DNA from 2 places in the Streptomyces sp. NPDC048612 genome. Region 1 is predicted to be linked to the other one. Evidence: riboswitches for the same ligand, from Rfam matches in the RefSeq annotation. Region 1 holds a riboswitch; the other holds the start of a gene.
What was found. Region 1 has a riboswitch for glycine ahead of gcvP (aminomethyl-transferring glycine dehydrogenase). Riboswitches for the same ligand answer to the same signal wherever they lie in the genome.
Positions count from the first base shown of each region.

Region 2: another riboswitch for glycine. It lies ahead of gcvT (glycine cleavage system aminomethyltransferase GcvT); the one in region 1 lies ahead of gcvP (aminomethyl-transferring glycine dehydrogenase).

Region 1 covers NZ_JBICVV010000003.1:562,731-567,270, reverse strand. The annotation lists gene ACGFN2_RS08625 (DNA polymerase IV) at 1-1,293, shown strand, start outside; gene ACGFN2_RS08620 (PRC-barrel domain-containing protein) at 1,203-1,586, opposite strand; glycine riboswitch at 1,701-1,797, shown strand; gene gcvP (aminomethyl-transferring glycine dehydrogenase) at 1,986-4,540, shown strand, end outside.
Region 2 covers NZ_JBICVV010000016.1:92,500-97,039, reverse strand. The annotation lists gene glyA (serine hydroxymethyltransferase) at 1-587, opposite strand, end outside; gene gcvH (glycine cleavage system protein GcvH) at 715-1,092, opposite strand; gene gcvT (glycine cleavage system aminomethyltransferase GcvT) at 1,235-2,416, opposite strand; glycine riboswitch at 2,563-2,658, opposite strand; gene ACGFN2_RS23470 (AAA family ATPase) at 2,919-3,605, shown strand; gene ACGFN2_RS23465 (enhanced serine sensitivity protein SseB) at 3,695-4,501, shown strand.

The DNA of each region.
Region 1 (4,540 bases):
GCGATGCCGACGGCCCAGGCGCGTCGGCTGTGCCCCAACGCCGCCTATCTCAGTCCTCGCTTCACCCTGTACCGCCAGGTGAGTGAGGCGGTGATGGAGCTGCTGCACACGCTGTCGCCGTTGGTGGAGCCGCTGAGCCTGGACGAGGCGTTCGTCGATCTGGAGGCGGGCGGGGTGCCGGCCGAAGGGGCGGCCGTACGGGCCGTGGGGGAGCAACTGCGGCGGGACATCCGGTCCGCGACGGGGCTGACCGGCTCGGTGGGGCTGGCCGGGGCGAAGATGCTGGCGAAGATCGCCTCCGAGGCGGCCAAGCCGGACGGCCTGGTGGTGATCGAGCCGGGCACGGAACGGGAGCTGCTGGGCCCGATGACGGTGCGGACGCTGCCCGGGGTGGGGCCCGCGACGGCCGAGACGCTGCGCCGGGCCGGGATTCATACCGTCCAGGAGACCGCGGAGGCCGGTGAGGCGGAGCTGGTGCGGCTGCTGGGCAGGGCGCACGGCGCGGGGCTGTATGGGATGGCGCTGGGGCAGGACGACCGGCCGGTGGTGGCCGAGCGGGACGCCAAGTCGATCTCCGTCGAGGACACCTTCGAGGTGGACCTGACCGACCGGACGCGGGTGCGGAGCGAGGTGCTGCGGCTGGCGGACCGGTGCGTCCAGCGACTGCGGGCGGCCGGGCGTTCCGGGCGGACGGTGGTCATCAAGGTGCGCAACTACGACTTCTCGACGCTGACCCGTTCCGAGACGCTCCGCGGGCCCACCGACGATCCGGCGGTGATACGGGAGGCTGCTGTGCGCCTGCTGGAGACGGTGGACACCACCGGCGGGGTGCGGCTGCTGGGCGTGGGGGTCAGCGGGCTGGCGGACTTCACGCAGGAGGATCTGTTCGCCCAGCTCGCGACGGAGCGGGAGGCGGCGGAGTCGGCCGCGGCGGCCGCTGCCGCGGCGGCGGAGCGGGCTGCCGGGGGCGTGGAGCGGCGGGAGGCCGAGGAGGAGCCGCCGCGGCGCTGGCATCCGGGGCTGGACGTGGTGCACGAGGAGTACGGCGCCGGCTGGGTGCAGGGGAGCGGGGTGGGGAGGGTGACCGTCCGCTTCGAAACGCCATGGTCCGCACCGGGGAGGGTGCGGACCTTCGCTGTCGAGGACCCGGCGCTGCGGCCGGGGGAGCCCCTGCCGCTGGTGGGCGGGGCGCCGGCGGATGGTCAGTCGTCCGAGCCGGCGATCTTGCCGAAGTTGGTGTCGCCGGAGCCCGGCACCGGATCGGAGGTCGGGGAAGAAGTATCCAGGCGATAGTGGTGATAGAGCTGAAGTTCCTGCTCAGGGGAGAGATGACGGCCCACGCCGAAGTCCGGGGCGTCCTTGATCAGTTTGCGGTCGTAAGGAATGTGCAGTCCCTCTTCGGCCATTTTGCTGGGTTCCAGGGGGACGAACGCATCCCGGCTGAAGAGTCCGGTGCGTACGGCCGCCCACTCCGGTTCCCCCGTCGCATCGTCGAGGTAGACCTCGTCGATGGTCCCTATTTTCGCGCCGTTACGGTCGAATGCTTTGCGGCCGATCAGGCTTCGGGGATCGATATCGGTTTGCACGGCCCCTCCAATTGGTCGCAACTGCCCTGTGACAACTACCAAACGGCACATTTCATGCCCCGGCCACTCGAAGGAGCCTTCGAGAGCCACGCTGGTAGGCTGGCGATTGGCCGCAGACCCCGTGCGGGAGAGTCCTTGTCGTTCGCGACCAGGGCGCCGAAGGAGCAACTCCTCCCCGGAATCTCTCAGGCACCCGTACCGCATGGACGAGGTCACTCTGGAAAGCAGGGCGGGCCACGGAAGGCACAGCGCCGGGACCCCTCCTCACCGACGGTGAAAGCCGGGCCGCTCCTGGGCGGGCCGGTGAAGCTCTCAGGTTAGATGACAGAGGGGGAGGCCGTCCGGGCACCCGCGCCGTGGTGCCCCTCGTAGGTCGCACCGACCAGGAGGCCCCCGCAGATGACCACCAATCGCATCTCCTTGACCGAGCTGGAAAGCGGCACCCCCTTCGAGCGCCGGCACATCGGTCCCGACCAGGCGGCGCAGGCGAAGATGCTCGCGCACATCGGCTTCGGGTCGCTGGACGAGCTCACCGCCACCGCCGTGCCCGATGTGATCAAGAGCGCCGAGGCGCTCGGCCTGCCGCAGGCCCGTACCGAGGCCGAGGTGCTCAAGGAGCTCCAGGGCCTGGCGGACCGCAACCAGGTCCTCGCTTCCATGATCGGTCTCGGCTACTACGGCACGTTCACCCCGCCGGTGATCCTGCGCAACGTCATGGAGAACCCGGCCTGGTACACGGCGTACACGCCCTACCAGCCGGAGATCTCGCAGGGCCGCCTCGAGGCGCTGCTGAACTTCCAGACCATGGTCGCCGACCTGACCGGACTGCCCACCTCCGGCTCCTCGCTGCTGGACGAGGGCACCGCCGCCGCCGAGGCGATGGCGCTCTCCCGCCGTGTCGGCAAGGTCAAGCAGGGCGTCTTCCTGGTCGACGCCGACTGTCTGCCGCAGACCGTCGCCGTGATCGAGACCCGTGCGGAGCCCACCGGCGTCGAGGTCGTGGTCGCGGACCTGTCCGACGGCATCCCGGCCGAGATCGCCGAGCGCGGTGTGTTCGGTGTGCTGCTCCAGTACCCGGGCGCCTCCGGTGCGGTGCGCGACCCCCGCGCCCTCATCGAGCAGGCCCACGAGCTGGGCGCGATCGTCACCGTCGCCGCCGACCTGCTCGCCCTGACGCTGCTCACCTCACCCGGTGAGCTGGGCGCGGACATCGCCGTCGGCACCACCCAGCGCTTCGGTGTCCCGATGGGCTTCGGCGGACCGCACGCCGGCTTCATGGCCGTCCGTGACCAGTTCGCCCGCAGCCTCCCCGGACGTCTGGTGGGCGTCTCCGTCGACGCCGACGGCAACAAGGCCTACCGGCTGGCGCTGCAGACCCGTGAGCAGCACATCCGCCGGGAGAAGGCCACCAGCAACATCTGCACCGCGCAGGTGCTGCTCGCCGTCATGGCCGGGATGTACGCGGTCTACCACGGGCCCGAGGGCCTGCGGACCATCGCCCGGCGCACCCACCGCTACGCCGCGGTCCTCGCCGAGGGCCTGCGGGCCGGCGGGGTGGAGATCGTGCACGACGCGTACTTCGACACCCTGACCGCGCGGGTGCCCGGCCGGGCCGCCGACGTCGTCGCCGCCGCCCGCGAGGCCGGTGTCAACCTCCGGCAGGTCGACGCGGACCTGGTGGGCATCGCCTGTGACGAGACCACCGGGCGGGCGCAGCTGGCCGGTGTCTGGAGCGCCTTCGGGGTGCAGGGCGACGTCGAGCAGCTGGACGCGGCCGCGGCCGAGGCGCTGCCGCAGGGGCTGCTGCGCCACGACGACTACCTCGCGCACCCGGTCTTCCACGAGTACCGCTCCGAGACGGCGATGCTGCGCTACCTGCGCACCCTCGCCGACAAGGACTACGCGCTGGACCGCGGCATGATCCCGCTCGGCTCCTGCACGATGAAGCTGAACGCCACCACCGAGATGGAGCCGGTCACCTGGCCCGCGTTCGGCCAGCTGCACCCGTTCGCGCCGGCCGGCCAGGCCGAGGGCTACCTCACGCTCATCCAGGAGCTGGAGGAGCGGCTGGCCACGGTCACCGGCTACGACAAGGTCTCCATCCAGCCGAACGCCGGGTCGCAGGGCGAGCTGGCCGGCCTGCTGGCCGTGCGCGCCTACCACCGTGCCAACGGCGACGAGCAGCGCACGGTCTGCCTGATCCCGTCCTCGGCGCACGGCACCAACGCCGCCAGCGCCGTGATGGCCGGGATGAAGGTCGTCGTCGTCAAGACCGGTGAGGACGGCGAGGTCGACACCGACGACCTGCACGCCAAGATCGAGAAGCACCGTGACGAACTCGCGGTCCTGATGGTGACCTACCCCTCCACCCACGGGGTGTTCGAGGAGCACATCACCCAGATCTGCGCGGCGGTGCACGAGGCCGGCGGTCAGGTCTACGTCGACGGCGCCAATCTCAACGCGCTGGTCGGGCTCGCCGAGCCCGGCAAGTTCGGCGGCGACGTCTCGCACCTGAACCTGCACAAGACGTTCTGCATCCCGCACGGCGGCGGTGGCCCCGGTGTCGGCCCGGTCGGTGTGCGCGCCCACCTGGCGCCGTACCTGCCCAACCACCCGCTGCAGCCGGGCGCCGGCCCCGAGACGGGCGTCGGGCCGATCTCCGCCGCTCCCTGGGGCTCGGCCGGCATCCTGCCGATCTCCTGGGCGTACGTCCGGCTCATGGGCGGTGAGGGCCTCAAGCGCGCCACCCAGGTCGCGGTCCTCAGCGCGAACTACATCGCCAAGCGTCTGGAGCCGCACTACCCGGTGCTCTACACCGGCCCCGGCGGCCTGGTGGCGCACGAGTGCATCATCGACGTCCGGCCACTGACCAAGGCGACCGGTGTGAGCATCGACGATGTGGCCAAGCGGCTGATCGACTACGGTTTCCACGCGCCGACGATGTCGTTCCCGGT
Region 2 (4,540 bases), on a different contig from region 1:
GCACCCACCTCGTCGGCGATCCGGCGGAAGGCGGCGAAGTCGAGCTGGCGCGGGTAGGCGGACCAGCCGGCCACGATCAGCTTGGGACGGTGCTCCTTGGCGAGGCGCTCGACCTCCTCCATGTCGACCAGGTTCGACTTCTCGTCGACGTGGTAGGGCACCACGTTGTAGAGCTTGCCGGAGAAGTTGATCTTCATGCCGTGGGTGAGGTGGCCGCCGTGGGCGAGGTTGAGGCCCAGGATGGTGTCGCCCGGCTTGATGAGGGCGAACATGGCGGCGGCGTTGGCCTGCGCACCGGAGTGCGGCTGGACGTTCGCGGCCTCGGCGCCGAAGAGCGCCTTGATGCGGTCGATGGCGATCTGCTCGACCACGTCGACGTGCTCACAGCCGCCGTAGTAGCGGCGGCCGGGGTAGCCCTCGGCGTACTTGTTGGTGAGGACGGAGCCCTGGGCCTCCATGACGGCGACGGGGGCGAAGTTCTCCGACGCGATCATTTCGAGGGTGGACTGCTGGCGGTGGAGCTCGGCGTCGACGGCGGCGGCGACGTCGGGGTCGAGCTCATGGAGGGAGCTGTTCAGAAGCGACATGAGATCTTCCTGGGGAGTCAGGCGGTGCGCGGGGCCCCCGGACGGGGTCCGGGGGGCTTCCGCACGGGCGGTGGCGGGTCGGAGGTCCCCCGTCCGGGCGACGCCGGGAGCGGGGGCGAGCCGGGGCTCAGCTCTGGATGAAGGCGGCGTACTCGTCGGCCGAGAGCAGGTCGCCCGGCTCGCCGCTGATCTTCACCTTGAACAGCCAACCGCCCTCGAACGGGGCGGAGTTCACCAGCGAGGGGTCGGCGACGACGTCCTCGTTGATCGCGGTGATCTCACCGTCGACGGGCGAGTAGAGGTCGCTGACCGACTTCGTCGACTCCAGCTCGCCGCAGGTCTCGCCCGCCGCGACCGTGGAACCGACCTCAGGGAGCTGGACGAACACGACGTCGCCGAGCGCGTTGGCCGCGTGCTCGGTGATGCCGACCGTCGAGGCGCCGTCCTCGGCGCCCGACAGCCACTCGTGCTCCTTGCTGTAGCGCAGCTGCTGGGGGTTGCTCATGGCTCGATTCTCCTGTACGCGAGGGTGTGATCGTGAAGGGGGGCACTCCCCCGGCTACCGCTGGGGGACCCCCCACCCGGAGCGGGTCCGGGGCAGGTCCGGGGGTGGCGGGACACGGGGTGCGCGCCGCCGCCGGTGGCCGCTACTTCTGCCGCTTGTAGAACGGCAGAGCGGTGACCTCGTACGGCTCATGGCTTCCACGGATGTCCACACAGACACCCTCGGTGCCCGGCGTGGCGTACGCCGCGTCGACATAGGCGATGGCGACGGGCTTGCCGAGCGTGGGGGACGGGGCCCCGGAGGTGACCTCGCCGATGACCGTGCCGTCGGCCGTGACGACCGGGTATCCGGCGCGCGGCACCCGGCGGCCCTCGGCGATCAGTCCGACCAGCTTGCGCGGCGGCTGGGTCTCCGCGCGCTCGGCGGCCGTGGCCAGCGCCGCGCGGCCCACGAAGTTACCGCCGTTGGAGGTCTTCTCGAACTTCACGACCCGGCCCAGGCCCGCGTCGAACGGCGTGGTCGCGGTGGTCAGCTCGTGCCCGTACAGCGGCATGCCCGCCTCCAGGCGCAGGGTGTCCCGGCAGGACAGCCCGCAGGGCACCAGCCCGGCGTCCTTGCCCGCCGCGGTCAGCGCCTCCCAGAGGGCGACCGCGTCGGCCGGCCGGACGAACAGCTCGAAGCCGTCCTCGCCGGTGTAGCCGGTACGGGCGATCAGCGCCTCGACGCCGGCGACGGTGCCGGGCAGGCCCGCGTAGTACTTCAGGCCGTCCAGGTCGGCGTCGGTGACCTGCTTGAGGATGCCGGGGGACTCCGGGCCCTGCACCGCGAGCAGCGCGTAGGCGTCCCGGTCGTCGCGGATCGCGGCGTCGAAGCCGCCCGCCCGCGCGGTCAGCGCGTCCAGCACCACCTGGGCGTTGGAGGCGTTGGCGACGACCATGTACTCCTGCTCGGCGAGCCGGTAGACGATCAGGTCGTCGAGGATGCCGCCGGCCTCCTCGCAGATCATGGTGTAGCGGGCGCGGCCCGTCTTGACGCCGCCGATGTTGCCGACCAGCGCGTAGTCGAGGAGATCGGCGGCCTGCGGGCCGGTGACGGTGATCTCGCCCATGTGGGAGAGGTCGAAGAGGCCGGCGCGGGTGCGGACGGCGACATGTTCGTCGCGCTCGCTGCTGTAGCGCAGCGGCATGTCCCAGCCGGCGAAGTCGGTCATGGTCGCGCCGAGCGCGCGATGGGTGGCATCGAGAGCGGTGGTGCGGCGCGCAGCGTCTCCGGCAAGGGTGGTGGTGGGAGACGGGCGGGAGGTACGACGGGGGGCATCAGTCATGGTTCTGGGCTCCCAGGCAGGGGTGACAAGACGTTCTCCCCATCTGTCATCGGAACCTGAGAGGTTCACCGGGATACCGCGAACGGACCCGGTTTGCACCTTGGGTGGAGCCGGCCCTCGGGCTGCGGCTCGCTTTTCAGATCTGCCTCGCCCGCGCGGTATAGGGGCCTGAGAGATTCAAGGGAGGACTTGCTCCTTCGGCGCCCCGCCATCACGGCCGGGGACTCTCCCGCGCAGGTTACAAGCGGCCGGTATGCAGTTGGCGGTGCACGGGTGAGCTGTGATGTGCACGTGGCGGCCACATCATTACACGGGAACGCCGGATAAAGGAGCCCCAGCCGCCGTACCGTCCACGACATGGGCGGATCGCACAATCACCTTGATGGGCATTACCTTTTCTTGACACTCTGCGGGTAGGGGACGGAACCAAACCGGACCAGAACGGGCGGGGAGGGCGATCACGGTGCACAGTGAAGCGGCATTCGGGGCGACTTCAGGGGTCGTGCCCCCGGGCGCCGCGCCGGCGGCGCCGTCCGCCGCCAGGACCCGGGCCGGCCGTGCGTCGCGGTCCGTCCTCCGGCCGGGGCGCGGCGCAGCCGTCGTGGACCTGCGGGGCGAGGCGCGGGCCCCGGGCGCCGCCGAGCTGCGGTTCCCGGCCGGCGACCTGGTGGTGGTCTCCGGACTGCCGGGCAGCGGCAAGAGCACCTTCATGCACCGCGTCGTACCGCCCCTGGACGGGCGCGGCGCCGAGGTGTACCGCATCGACTCGCAGGACGTCCGCGAGCGCTGGGAGCGCGGCAGGCTGCGCCGGCTGCCGTACGGCCTCTACCGCCCGCTGGTGCGGGCCGCCCACTATCTGACTCTGGGCCGCGCGCTGCGCTCCGGTCACAGCGTGGTGGTGCACGACTGCGGAACGCTGGCGTGGGTGCGCCGCTGGATCGCCCGCGCGGCGCTGCGCGGCGGCCGCGGGGCGCATCTGGTGCTGCTCGACGTGGCACCCGAGGTGGCGCTCTCCGGCCAGGAGTCACGGGGGCGCGGGGTGTCCGGGTACGCCTTCGCACGCCACCGCGGGGCGGTGGGCCGGCTGGTCGGCGCCGCGGAGTCGGCCCGGCTGCCGGAGGGCTTCCGCTCGGCCGTCCTCCTCGACCGGCCCGCGGCGGGCGCCCTGGAGACGCTGACCTTCCACTAGTCGCCGGACACCGCCCCCGCACGCCACGGCGCGCGTCTTCTCGTTTAGGGTCTTTGGCCAGATGGCGCGGTTTGGAACGGGTGGGACACATGACATTTCCGGAGCAGGGGATACCGCAGCTGGCATGGCCGGCGAACGAGCTCGAAGAGGTGCTGTCCGCTTCGGTCGGACACCCGGGCGCCGGGGGCCGGATCGTCGAGGTCCTCGGCCGTAGCCGGCTGTGGGTGCCGCTGCCCGAAGGCGGCGGCCCGGAGAGCGCGGGCCCGGGCGCAGCCGGCCTCGACCTGCCCACCGTCGAGCTCGACGGCGCGCCCTACGTCCCGGTCTACAGCTCCGAGCAGGAGTTCCTGCGGGTGATCGGCTCGCACATGTCCTTCACCGTCGCCCCGGCACGGGAGTTCGCCCGCGGGCTGCCGCCGCAGCTCGGTATCGCGGTCAACCCCGACGGCACGGTCGGCGTCCCGCTGCCGCCGCCCGCGGTGGCCGAGCTGTGCCGGGACCGGCATGTGGGTCACCACGACATCGAGGGGCTGCCGAGCGGCGGCCGGGTGCGGCTCTTCGAGCCGGACTGGCAGGACGAGCCGGTGGACTTCCTGGCCGCGGCCGGACTGGAGTTCTCCGGCGCCGGAATTGTCCTGAGTGCCCGGCGTGCCCTGGCAAGCGTCGAGGGCGACACGCCCGCGCTGTTCGTCGGTGTTCAGGTCGCGGCCGACGTCGCCGCCCTCCAGGACGGCACCGCCCGCCAGGCGGTACTGTCAGCCCTGGGACGTGCGCTCGGCGCGGTGCCGATGCCCTGGCCCGTTCAGCTCGTCATGCTCGACCTCGCCCAGGGCGACCCGGTCGCCGGCTGGATGCTGGAGCGTGTGCGGCCCTTCTACGCCCGGGACCACTCGTAGGGCAAGCCCTAAGCTGGTTGGATGACAGGCGGGCGCACC